3 regions of the Sphingomonas sp. Leaf5 genome follow, and region 1 is predicted to be linked to each of the others. Evidence: predicted binding sites of a transcription regulator. Region 1 holds the regulator's gene; each other region holds the start of a gene.
The links. The regulator LexA, encoded in region 1, represses DNA repair genes until DNA is damaged. The targets are predictions, from matches to a motif close to GTTCCNCNCTTGTTCT.
Positions count from the first base shown of each region.

Region 2: radA (DNA repair protein RadA) is a predicted target of LexA. The motif match lies at 2,254-2,269, and genes of this name have one in related genera.
Region 3: ASE50_RS14055 (ImuA family protein) is a predicted target of LexA. The motif match lies at 1,805-1,820, and genes of this name have one in related genera.

Region 1 is NZ_LMJZ01000020.1:24,570-28,779, forward strand. Features, by position in the region: gene ASE50_RS12595 (molybdopterin molybdotransferase MoeA) at 315-1,493, shown strand; gene lexA (transcriptional repressor LexA) at 1,547-2,209, shown strand; gene ASE50_RS19255 (hypothetical protein) at 2,394-2,723, opposite strand; partial or broken gene ASE50_RS19755 (hypothetical protein) at 2,770-2,883, opposite strand; partial or broken gene ASE50_RS19260 (hypothetical protein) at 2,956-3,602, opposite strand; gene ASE50_RS19270 (alpha-glucuronidase family glycosyl hydrolase) at 3,634-4,210, opposite strand, start outside.
Region 2 is NZ_LMJZ01000020.1:194,051-198,260, reverse strand. Features, by position in the region: gene ASE50_RS13445 (tetratricopeptide repeat protein) at 1-753, shown strand, start outside; gene radA (DNA repair protein RadA) at 863-2,233, opposite strand; gene ASE50_RS13435 (DUF2945 domain-containing protein) at 2,335-2,547, opposite strand; gene ASE50_RS13430 (glycosyltransferase family 4 protein) at 2,638-3,780, shown strand; gene ASE50_RS13425 (DUF423 domain-containing protein) at 3,934-4,210, shown strand, end outside.
Region 3 is NZ_LMJZ01000021.1:115,184-119,393, reverse strand. Features, by position in the region: gene dbpB (DGQHR domain-containing protein DpdB) at 1-102, opposite strand, end outside; gene ASE50_RS14065 (hypothetical protein) at 99-1,010, opposite strand; gene ASE50_RS14060 (DUF1810 domain-containing protein) at 1,219-1,656, opposite strand; gene ASE50_RS14055 (ImuA family protein) at 1,852-2,583, shown strand; gene ASE50_RS14050 (Y-family DNA polymerase) at 2,504-4,063, shown strand; gene ASE50_RS14045 (error-prone DNA polymerase) at 4,104-4,210, shown strand, end outside.

The DNA of each region.
Region 1 (4,210 bases):
CCTGCGTTGAAGTACCACCCTTCCGCCACCAAACGTCGCTCCGGACTTGACGGAGATCTGTACGAAAGTACCGATCCCTCGCCTCTGCCGTACCCCCGCGTAGGCGGGGGTCCAGGGTTCCAAGCGTAAGCCGTTGTTCTGTCTGGCGCTGGCCCCCGCCTGCGCGGGGGTACGGAAGGGCAGGAATAAGTACGTTCGCAAAAGCCCCGACTTGATCCCGGCTCCCGCCACCTTCTCGCCGCTCGACAAAAGCGAAACTCCGGATCAAGTCCGGAGCAACGAAACTCCCCTCCTAACGATATGAAGGCCGACCCATGCGCCTCCTCCCCGTCGCCGAAGCCCAAGGCCGCGTCCTCGCGCTCGGTCGCGCCACCGCCGCCGAAACCCTCCCCATCGCCGACACCATCGGCCGGTTCGCCGCGACCGATATCATCGCGCGCCGGACTCAGCCGGCGCGCCCGCTATCGGCGATGGACGGCTATGCGATCCGCTTCGACGATCTGCCCGGCCCGTGGGACGTCATCGGCGAAAGCGCCGCCGGGGCTTCCTTCGCCGGCAGCGTCGCTGAAGGTCAGGCAACCCGTATCTTCACCGGCGCGGCGATGCCGACCGGCACCGATTGCGTGCTGGTGCAGGAGGAAGCGACGCGCGACGGCGACCGCCTGCACCTGTCGGGCGAAGGGCCGGTCCGGGGCGGCAATGTCCGTCGCGCCGGCCTCGATTTTCGCGAAGGCGAGCTGCTGATCGCGGCGGGCGAGCGCATTACCCCCGCCCGCGCCGCACTGGCCGCAGTCGCCGGGCACGGCACGCTGTCGGTCGGTCGGCGCGTCCGCGTTGCCATCGCCGCCACGGGGGACGAGCTGGTCCCCGCGGGACAGCCGCTCGGCGACGACCAGTTGCCCGAAACCAACGGGCTGATGCTGGCGGGGCTGCTCGCCGACCTGCCGGTCGAGCGCATCGATCTCGGCATCCTGCCCGACCGGATGGAGGCGCTGGTCGATGCTTTTGCCGGCGTGGAATGCGACCTGCTCGTCACCACCGGCGGCGCGTCGGTAGGCGATCATGATCTGGTCCGGCCAGCACTGGCGACGGCGGGCGGGACGCTCGATTTCTGGCGGATCGCGCTGCGGCCCGGCAAACCGATGCTGGCGGGATCGCTCCGCGACGCGGCGGTGCTGGGGCTTCCCGGCAATCCGGTGTCGTCCTACATCACCGCGCTGTTGTTCGTCCGTCCGCTGGTTGCGCGGCTGGCCGGTGCTGCTGATCCCCTGCCCCGCACGTCGCGTGCCACGCTGGCCCATCCGCTGCCCGCCAACGGCCCACGGCAGGATTACCTACGGGCGACGCAGATCGACGGGCAGGCATCGACCGCCGCCATTCAGGACAGTTCGATGTTGCGGACGCTCGCCCGCTCCGACTGCCTGATCGTGCGCCCGCCGCACGCGCCGGCGGCGGATGCAGGCGACTCGGCGGAAATCCTGCAACTCGCTTGACGGCAAGAAAATCGTTTCCTATTGGTTCCACGTCTGTTCCGACGGAGAACCCCATGTTGACGCGTAAGCAGCACGAGCTGATCTGCTTCATCGATGACCGGTTGCGCGCGACCGGCGTCTCCCCTTCGTTCGAGGAGATGAAGGAGGCGCTCGATCTCAAGTCGAAATCGGGCGTGCATCGCCTGATCTCGGCGCTGGAGGAACGCGAGTTCATCCGTCGCCTGCCCAACCGCGCCCGCGCACTCGAAGTGCTGCGGATGCCCGAGCGTCCCGTGGCGAAGAAGGTGGCGGCCAAGCCTGCCGCTGCGCCCCGGCCCGCGCCACAGCCTGCCAACGACGTCGTCGAATTGCCGCTCCACGGTCGCATCGCCGCCGGTGTCCCGATCGAGGCGATCGAGGGTCAGGCGACGTTGCCCGTTCCCGCTGCACTGCTCGGGGCCGGCGATCACTATGCGCTCGAGGTCGCCGGTGATTCGATGGTCGAGGCGGGTATTCTCGACGGCGACTATGCGCTGGTCCGCCGCACCGAAACCGCGCGCGACGGCGAAATCGTCGTGGCGCTGATCGAGGATAGCGAGGCGACGCTCAAATATTTCCGTCGCGAAGGGGGCATGATCCGTCTCGACCCGGCCAATCGCAGCTACGACCCGCAGCGCTATCGCCCCGAACAGGTGCGCGTACAGGGCAAGCTCGCTGGCCTGCTACGCCGCTATTGAGGCCCGCTTCCCTCTCCCGGCGGGAGAGGGGAGGAGCGGCGAAAGCGCGAAAGGGTGAGAGCGAACCTTCCTTGGAGTGTGCCATCTGAGAACCGTTCGCAACAGCTTGTGAAACCCGTGCGAGTGTGACTTTCGTGACCTTTGGCGCCCCGCCCACCGCCGATCGCGGGGCGGAGCATCGTCGTTACTTGCCGTTCCCCGGTGCCAAAGGCATCCTTAAGGCGTCCGTATCGCCTTGTAATAGCTTAGCGGATGCAGCGGCGACGTCACCCCGTCCGGGAGCGGATGACCCGACACCCCGGCGAAATAGGCGACCGTTCCGGTCCGCCTCGTGGAAATAGACGGGGTTCCAGTCCGCCGCCGCCAGATCGTCGACCCATGGCCCCGGCCCATAATGATGCCCGGTCGCGAACAGGTGGTTCAGCCCCAGCGGCATCATATAATCCACGACCGCCTCGTGCGACCGCATCATCATCGGGACGATCGGCTCCGCTGCGGCGGCACCCCAAGTCATCGCCACAGTCGCGGGCGATCTCACGCGCGTCGCCATGGGGGTTCCACGCCAGTCGCCCGAACGCATACCAGTTCGTCTGATCGAACTGCGATCCCGACCAGTTGCGATCGGTGCCGATATTGGACACGTCCGCGATTTCCGTCAGCGCCCACGGCCGCACCGGCCGGTCACGGACATCGGCGACTGTTACGCCCTTGCGCGGACGATAGGTGTCGCTGCGCAGGATCTCCTGCTACATCGTGCCGAGGTAGACGAGGTGCGGGGCGGACCCCCTATATTCCTTGGCGATATGCACCTCCATCCTCGGCGGCGTACGCGGCATCGCCCCGAACAGCGGATCGAATGGCTCGCGCGGCTGAAAATCGATCGGCCCGTTCTTGACCTGCACGATCACGTTGTCCGCGAATGTGCCGTCCAGCGGCGCGAACTCCCTATGGGCCTGCTGCGCCCGGTCCTTGGGCTTTTCGCGGGCATAGACGAACGCCCGCCACATCACGATCCCGCCATCGGCATGGCTGCGCTGGTAATCGCCCGGCCCCGGCTGCCCCTCGGAATTGGCCTTTATCAGGAACCCGCCGAAATCGGGAATGCGGGTATGGATTTCGTCGGCCTTCGCCGTCCACCACACCGCGACCTGCGGGTCAAGCGGGTCGGCTGTCTTCAGCCCCCCGATCTCGATCGGTGCCGAAAACCGTGCGAGACATAGACCCGGATGCCCCATGGGCAAAAAACGCCAGCCAGCGTTGCGATCTCGCCGGGAAATTCGGGCTTCAGGATATCGGCACTGACGTTGACGTTGTTCAGGACCGTCTCGTTAATCCCGATCGACGTGTTGGCGCGCGCGAAATCGGCGCAGTGCGGGTCCGCGAAACCGGGCAATTTCTGTCAGCTCCACAGCGACCGCCCGGCATTAGCGACGCTCGACAGTATCCCAATGGTTGAGCAATCGCAGGCCGAGCTTCGGCCGATCGGTCACCGAAACATCGGTCAGGCTGCCGGTCATCTGCGCGATCCGCAGCAACCGGGACGCGCCATACAGCACACCGATCGAACGGTTCGCCGCGACTACCGTCGTCCGTTTGCCTTTGATCGCCACCGACCGCAGCACGAACCCTTCGCGACCGAGCGACTGCAACGGCAACCCCAGCCCAGCGATCCGCGCGGACTTGGCCGTTCCAATCACGATCGCGCCATCGGTGACATTCCCGTCGGCAACCGCGCGCCCAGTCAGTCCCGACAGCCCGCGCGCCAGTTTCGCGGCGGCAAGGTCGAACGTCGGGTCGCGTTCATCGCGCACGATCCCCGTCGGCTGCATCGCAACGGTTCCCGTTTGCACGGTCGGCAAGGGCCGGTACCGCAGCCACAGATCATAGCCATCTTTGGCCCGCGCCGGTGCGGCAATAGCGCACCGGCAAGCGCGATCCACGCCGACCATTTCAGCATCGGGCATCCTCAATGCTTCCTGTCCGACCGACGGCGTTGACACC
Region 2 (4,210 bases), 170 kb from region 1:
GTCATCGCCGCCAAGAAGGCCGCCGGTCAGCCGGTGCCGTCGCAGTGGTACGACTATATGATCTCGCAGCTGTACAAGTCGAAGCGTTCGGCCGAGGCCGGCCAGTGGGCGCGTCGTCAGCTGACCGAATATCCGACGCAGGCGAATTGGCGCAAGGTGCTGATCCTGTTCCGCGACCGCGCCGACAATAACGGTGCGACGCTCGGCAATCAGGCGCGTGTCGACGTGCTTCGCCTGATGCGCGATACCAAGTCGCTGGCCGACCAGAACGACTATCGCGAATATACGCAGGTTACGCAGGACATCGGCCTGCCCTATGAAACCGTCACGCTGATCGACGAAGGTCGCGCGCTGGGCAAGATCCCGGCATCGGCAGCGGTGTTCAACGGCATCAAGACGACCGCCCAGACCCAGATCAAGGCCGATGGTTCGGTCACCGTGCTCGAAACCCGTGCCAAGGCGGGTGCCAATGGCCGCGCGGCGGCCGCTGCCGGCAACGTCTATCTGGCGACCGGCAACAACGCCAAGGCGATCGAGCTGTATCAGCTGGCGCTGCAGAAGGGCGGCGTCGATGCCGACGAAGTGAACACGCGCATCGGCATCGCGCAGGCCCGTTCGGGCAACGCCGCCGAAGCCAAGGCGTCGTTCGCCAAGGTGACCGCCGGCCCACGCGGCGAAATCGCGACCTTCTGGACGCTGTTCGTCGATCAGCCGCGCATCGTCGCCTCGACCCCGGTCGTCGGCAACAACTGATCGCATCGTACGCGTTGCGCAATCCGGCCCGGACAGGCGACTGTCCGGGCCGTTTTCATTTGGGGCGGGTCAAACTACGCCTGCGTGCGCAATTCGCGCGGAGACGCGCTTACCGTCCCAGCATGTGATCCACGAAACGCGGCAGATCCTTGAAGCCCGACAGCTTCACCGCGCCGCCTTCGGCGCTTTGCGAGGACGGTACCAGTGCCCGGCCGAAACCGAGCTTTCCGGCCTCCTTCAACCGCAGCGCGCCATGCGCCACCGGCCGTACCTCGCCCGACAGCGCGATTTCGCCGAACACGATCGCATCCGACGGCACCGGCCGTTCGGACAGGGCCGAGACCAGCGCCGCCGCCACCGCCAGATCGGCCGCGGGATCGGTCACCCGATAGCCGCCGGCGATGTTCAGATAGACCTCGGCGGTCGCGAACGCCAAACCGCACCGCGCCTCCAGCACGGCGAGGATCATCGCCAGCCGACCCGAATCCCAACCGACCACGGCGCGGCGCGGCGTGGCCCCCGACGCCAGTCGGACGGTCAGCGCCTGCACCTCGACCAGTACCGGCCGCGTGCCCTCCAGCGCCGGGAACACCACCGTGCCGGTGACATTCTCGTCACGGCTGGTCAGGAACAGCGACGAAGGGTTCGAGATTTCGGACAACCCTTCGCTTTCCATCGCGAAGACGCCGATTTCGTCGGTACCGCCGAAGCGGTTCTTGACCGCGCGCAGGATGCGATACTGGTGGCTGCGTTCGCCTTCGAACGCCAGCACCGTGTCGACCATATGTTCGAGCACGCGCGGGCCGGCGATCGATCCGTCCTTGGTCACATGGCCGACCAGCACCACCGCCGTGCCGCGTTCCTTGGCGAAGCGGATGAGTTCGCCCGACGATGCCCGCACCTGGCTGACCGTGCCCGGCGCCCCTTCGATCAGGTCGCTGTGCATCGTCTGGATCGAATCGATGATGAGCAGATCGGGTGCCGCCGCCCCGCCGAACGTCGTCAGGATATCGCGGACCGACGTCGCCGCCGCCAGTTGCACCGGCGCGTTGCCAAGGCCGAGGCGGCGCGCCCGCAACCGCACCTGATCGGCCGCTTCCTCGCCTGAGACATAGGCGACGCCCTTGCCCGCCAGCGCCAGCTTCGCCGCGGCCTGCAACAACAGGGTCGACTTGCCGATGCCGGGATCGCCGCCGATCAACGTCGCCGACCCCTCGACGAAGCCGCCGCCTAGCGCGCGATCGAGTTCGGCGATCCCGGTCGTCAGCCGATCGGGTAGCGCGATGTCGCTATCGAGGCCGGATAACAGGATCGGCCGGCCGCCGCTTTGCAGGTTATGCCGCGCCGAAAACGGAGTGACGACCGCCCCGGCATCCTCGACCAGCGTGTTCCAGTCGCCGCAATCGCCACATTGCCCCGCCCATTTGGACGAGACCGATCCGCATTGCTGACAGACATAGCGCTTCTGGGGTTTTGCCATGACAGCGCCCTAACAGAAGCGGAACGAAAGGGGAATATCGCAACGATCATCCCCGTGACCGGCAGGGCGAACGCCGCGCATCGCCCCCGCCGGGCGAAAATTCAGTCCAGTTCGCTGCCGCGCTTCAGCACCTTGGCCCCGTCTTCCTGTTCGATCAGATAGGCCGGGTTTTCCTTGGTCCCGTTCTTCGTGATCTTCGTGCCCTTGATCGTCCGTTGCACCCGCCGTTCGAACCGTTCCTCGACCTTGCCCTCGGCGGTGCCGTTGCCCCACGACCATGATACCTTGGCACCCGTCTTGTAGCTGTCGCTCATCTGCCCACTCCTGTCGTCGGCACGGTCAACCGTCCGCAGCCGCAATGCGTTCCGGTGGCGTGATGCGCGCGTGCGCGCTATGGGCCACGGATGAAGGCTTCCCAACTCCGCGTGGCGATGTTCAGCGGAAACTATAATTATGTCCGCGACGGCGCGAACCAGGCGCTTAACCGGCTCGCCCGGCATCTGCTCGACCGCGACGTCACGCTTCGCGTCTATTCGCCGACCGTCGCCAATCCGGCATTCCCGCCGACCGGCGATCTGGTCAGCGTGCCAGCCTATGGCATGCCCGGCGGACGCGGCGAATATAAGCTGGCGCGCGGGCTGACCACGAAGACCCGCGCCGACCTCGAAGGGTTCCGGCCCAACATCGTCCATGTATCGGCCCCCGACATTCTCGGTCATCGCGCGCTCAGCTGGGCCCGGAAACAGGGGGTCGCGACGCTCGCCTCGCTCCACACCCGCTTCGAAACCTACCCGCAATATTACGGCATCGGTTTCCTCGAACCCGTTGCGCGCGGCGTGTCGAAACGATTCTACAATCGTGCCGATCAGGTGATGGTGCCCGGTCGGGGCATGGCCGAACTGCTGCACGAATGGGGCGTGACCAGCCCGGTCGGCATCTGGTCGCGCGGGGTGGATCATCACCGTTTCAACCCGGCGATGCGCGATTTCGACTGGCGGCGGTCGATCGGCATCGGCGACGACGAGGTCGCCGTCAGCTTTCTCGGGCGGCTGGTTCTGGAAAAGGGGCTCGACGTCTTCTCGGACGTCGCCACCGAATTGCAGCGGCGCGGCGTCAAGCACCGCATCCTCGTGATCGGCGAAGGGCCGGCACGCGACTGGTTCGCCGAACGCGTGCCGCATGCGGTCTTCGCGGGGTTTCAGGCAGGCGACGATCTCGGCCGGGCGGTCGCGTCGATGGACGTGTTCTTCAACCCGTCGATCACCGAGACGTTCGGCAACGTCACGCTGGAGGCGATGGCGGCGGGGGTCCCCGTCGTTGCCGCGCGTGCGTCGGGTGCGGTCGGGCTGGTCGACGACCGGCGCACCGGCTTTCTCGTGCCGCCGCGCGACGTGCCGGCCTATGCCGATGCCATCGCCCGGCTGTGCGAGGATGCCAATATGCGCTGGCGCATGGGACTGGCGGGCCATGAGGACGCCAAGGAATATGAATGGGGCCGCGCCAATCAGGCGGTGCTGGATGCCTATCTGCGGATCGTGCGCGGGTAAGGGCGCGTTCGGCCGCGCGCCGACCCTTTCACCGTAACAGCAAGCCCAAGCCGCTGCGAGCAATGGTGCGATCGAAGGAACTACGTCCGCCCCCCGATGGCTTTTCCGCTACACTCGACCGAAACAAGCCAACGATTATCGCCGGAGCCGCCCATGAACCTTCTCCTCCTTGCCGCCGCCCTGTCGGGTGCGATGGCGGTCGCCGCCGGCGCGTTCGGTGCCCATGGTGCGTCGGGACCGGCGGTCGACTGGTTCAAGACCGGTGGCCAGTATCAACTCGCCCATGCCATCGCCGCACTGGTCGCGCTGAACCTCGGCGCGCGCGGGCCGGGCTGGCTGTTCGTCGCGGGTGGTCTGTTGTTCGGCGGTTCGCTCTACGCGATGGCGCTGGGCGGCCCGCGCGGGGTGCTGGGACCGATCACGCCGCTGG
Region 3 (4,210 bases), on a different contig from region 1:
GACGCGGTTGATATCGGCACCAAACAAGAAAAAGGCGTAGACGCCGATGCCGCCCTGCTCCGCGCGGACGGCTCGAACCTTGAGGCAATCACGCGCGGTCATGCCTGTTCTCCACGGATCTGTCGGGCAAGGCCGGCAAAGCGGGATTGTTCGCACGCGATGCCAAGATCATCGCGGAAGATGCGCAGCAGTTTCGAGGAACTGCCGCCAGCGCGTAACCAGTGCATGCGCATCAGGTCGAGCAGTGCGGCATCGTCGTGCCGTGCGCGATCATGGCGTGCGGGCAAGCGCCAAGCGGCCAGCGCAGTCTCGACGGCGGCAGCATCCTGAACGGCGGTGCCGGCACTGCCGAGCGCAACGAAGTGGCGCAACGCCCGTCCGGCAAAGTCGCTGCGGGTCCCGGGAATGTCACTGTCCGGGCCGTCGAGACGATCGTCATAAGGCATGATGAGATGCCGTAACCCCGGCGCGACCCGTGCGCTCGGCGTCCGTGTGAAGATGCGCACGGTATCGAGCTTGGCGGGTGGCAGAGCGAGGAGTTCGTCGGCAATCAGGGCGAGATAGGCGTCCGACAAGGCCACCAGGATCGGCCCATCCTCGCCGGCGACGAATTCCGCCAACGGCCGAGCGAAAGGCGACACTGCGCGCAACGCGGTCCACCAATGCGCGGCGCCATAGGGTCCCGTTACTTTTCCCGCGACGCTGTCGGCGGCGCCGACCAGGACGGTACAGGCGTAAGGCGGTGCGTCGGTGCTGGCATCGATGAGACCGAGCCCGGCAGAAATGACCAGCAGTCTCGCCTTGGTCGCGGTTGCCACGGTCACCGCTTCCTGAAAGGCACGCCCGCCATAGATCGATGTAGCCGGGAAGCGCTCCGGTGCCGCTTCGAGTCGTTCGGCCCAAGCCGCAGCCAGGGTCGGCAGCGGCGCGGCAGCGAGGTCGGACATGTGCAGGGCGTGAGGGATCGGCTTGCGCTTACGATTGGTGCAATTGGTGATCACAAGCGTCACAAATTCGTCCCCCTGCCTGTTTTGGCAGGCGCATTAACTTTACGCGCGGCGGGACAATTTGGCCACATTAAATGCAGCGAAATGGTGCACAGAAAATCCTGATAAATGGCCGATTGGTCGCGCCAGCCGGCACGAAACCGGTCTTATCAGCTACCAATCGCGCCAAAACCTGGACCCGAATCAGACGCAATAAATACGCCCTGACTTTCTATGCGCCGCTCTCGTCGCGCGCGAGTATCGCCAAGGTCGCTGGGTCGGGGCCACCACACCAGCGCGCCAGCGCCGCCTCGATCAATGGCCCGGCCCCTGACTCGACGAACAGTGTCAGCGATGAGCGCAGCTTGATGGCATCGATGCCGCCGAACACGGCTTCGGCGGTGGTGCCGGTCAGATACTCTAGCGCGGCGACGCATTCGCGGTAGCGCGGCCCGAGCAAGGGATGGTCGAGATAGCCCCGTGCCTCGTCGAGTGAGCCGATCGCGTAACGCTGTGCCATCGCGCTCGATCCGAGCCCGGCGCTCTGCGGGAAGATGAACCACATCCAGTGGCTGCGCTTGGCACCACGCCGGATTTCGGCGAGCGCAGTCTCGTAGCTGGTCGCCTGCGCCGCGACGAATCGCTCAAGGGCGAACGGGTCCTGGTTCATCCTGCCCTCTTCGCGCGGAGCGCCTGCCCGGCTCCAGCAAAAATTTCTCCGTCAGCGACAGACCACCGGATTCCGTGCCGCGCCGGGACTTCCCACCGATCCATCAACAAGGCCGGCCGCGCCGCCCGCTTGACGGGCTGGAACAGAGAGAACAGATAGGGAACGATTCAGCCGTATCCGAGTCTCTATGCCGTTATGCGTCACCACCACGTCCTCGAAGATCTGCGCGCGCGTATTGCCGCGATCGAGGGCGTCGGTGTGCGCCATGCCCATCTTCCGTTCGGCGATCCACTGATCGACGCCGCCCTGCCCGGCGGCGGGATCGCGGCGGGCGCGCTGCACGAGATTGCAGGCAGTCCTGAGCTTGCCGACGATGCCAGCGCCACGATCTTCCTGGCCGGCATGCTGGCGCGGCTCGAGGGGCCGGTGTTCTGGTGCCAGAGCTGGCGCGACCTGTTCGCCCCCGCGCTGCATCTTGCTGGGCTCCATCCCGACCGGGTAATCCATGTCGAGGCGGGTTCGGACACCAACGTCCTGCTGGCGATGGAAGAATGCCTCCGCCATGCCGGCATCGGCGGGGTGGTCGGCGAGATCGGCCGCTATTCGACGACGGCGTCGAAGCGCCTGCAGCTGGCCGCCGAAGCTTCGGGCGTCACCGCCTTCGTGTTCCGGCGGGCATCGAAGCGCGACGCGGCACCCGAAGGCACCGCGGCAGTAACCCGCTGGCGGATCGCGGCGTCGCCGAGCGAGCCGCTCGGCATCCCCAGCCTCGGACGCGCGCGCTGGCGGGTCGAACTCGAGCGCGTACGCGGCAGCAATCCCGCCGCCTGGATCGTGGAGGGATGCGATGCGCAGGGTCGTATCGGTCTATCTGCCGCACTGGTCGACCGACCGACTGCGGCAGAAGACACGTCCATCGCCGCCTGAGGGCGCCGCTCCCCTTCCCCTGGTAACCGCGATCCCCGATCACGGCCGTCGCGTGATCGCGGCGGTCGACCAGGCTGCGCGCAAGCTCGGCGTGGCCCCGGGCATGACCCTGACCAAGGCACGCGCCTTTGCCGGGCCGCTCGAGGTGATCGAAGCCGATCCCGACGCCGATCTCGAAGGCCTGCGCCGGCTCGCGCTCTGGGCCGGGCAACGCTATTCGCCCTGTGTCGCGCCGGATCCGCCGCACGGCCTGTGGCTCGACATCACCGGCTGCGCATCGCTGTTCGACACCGAGCGGGCCTTGCTCAAGGATCTCCACCGCCGCCTCGCGGCGTTCGGACTGAGCGTCCAGTTGGCTGCCGCCGATACGGCCGGCTGCGCGCATGCGGTCGCGCGCCATGTGCCGGCGGGGCGGCCGGTGACGATCGAGGCCGGCGATCACCGCAAGGCGATCGCGCTGCTGCCGGTCGCGGCGCTGCGACTGGAGCCCGATACCGTCGAAGGCCTGCGCAAACTCGGCTTCGAGCGGATCGAGCAGCTGATCGGCACGCCCAGAGGCCCGCTCGCCAAACGGTTCGGACGCCAGCTCCATCGCCGGCTCGACCAGGCGCTGGGGTTTGTGCCGGAGCCGATTGAGCCGGTGTTTCCCGAGCAGCGCCCGCGCGCGAGGCGCGCCTTTCTCGAACCGATCGCCACCGCAGAGGCCTTTGCCCAGGTAATCGGCGACCTTGTCGCCGATGTCGTCGCGCAGCTCGGCAAGATGGCGAAGGGCGCACGCCGGCTCGATTGCTATTTCCACCGGGTCGATGGCCATATCCAAGCGATCCGCGTCGGCACTGCGGCGCCGTCACGCGATCCCAAGCATCTCGCCAAGCTCGTCGCCGCCAAAATCGACACGATCGATCCCGGCCTCGGCATCGAGGCGATGACATTGGTCACGCCGCTGATCGAAACGCTGGCGGCGCGGCAGAGCGCGGGGCTCGATTCCCTGCAAACCGACCCGCGCGGCAAGGCGCCGGACCTCGCGGCGCTGGTCGATGCGCTCGCCAACCGCTTCGGGCAGCGGCGGCTCTACCGCACCAGTCCTTATCCGAGCGCCATGCCCGAACGCGCGATCGAGGCAGGCCCCGCGCTCGGCGAGCCCAAGGGTCGGGCCTGGGACGGTGATCTTCCCCGCCCCTGCCGCATGCTCAACCCGCCCGAGCCGGTCGATGTGACCGCGATGCTGCCCGACCATCCGCCGGCGATGTTCATCTGGCGGCGGCGGCGGTTCAAGGTGACCCAGGCCGACGGTCCCGAGCGGCTGCACGGCGAATGGTGGCGCCCTGCCGGCCATGAGTCCGATCAGCCCTTTGCGGTGCGCGACTATTACCAGGTCGAGACCGACAGTGGGGCGCGCTACTGGCTGTTCCGCCTTGGCGATGGCGAGAACCCGGCGACCGGGCCGATGCGGTGGTTCCTGCACGGCGCGTTCGCATGACCGCCAGCCCGCCAGAACCTCGCCAACTGGCGCCAATGCCATGACCGAGCCCGCCTATGTCGAGCTGCAGGTCACCAGCCATTTCAGCTTCCTGCGCGGCGCCTCGTCCCCTGAAGAACTGTTCGCGGCGGCCGCGCTGCTCGGCGC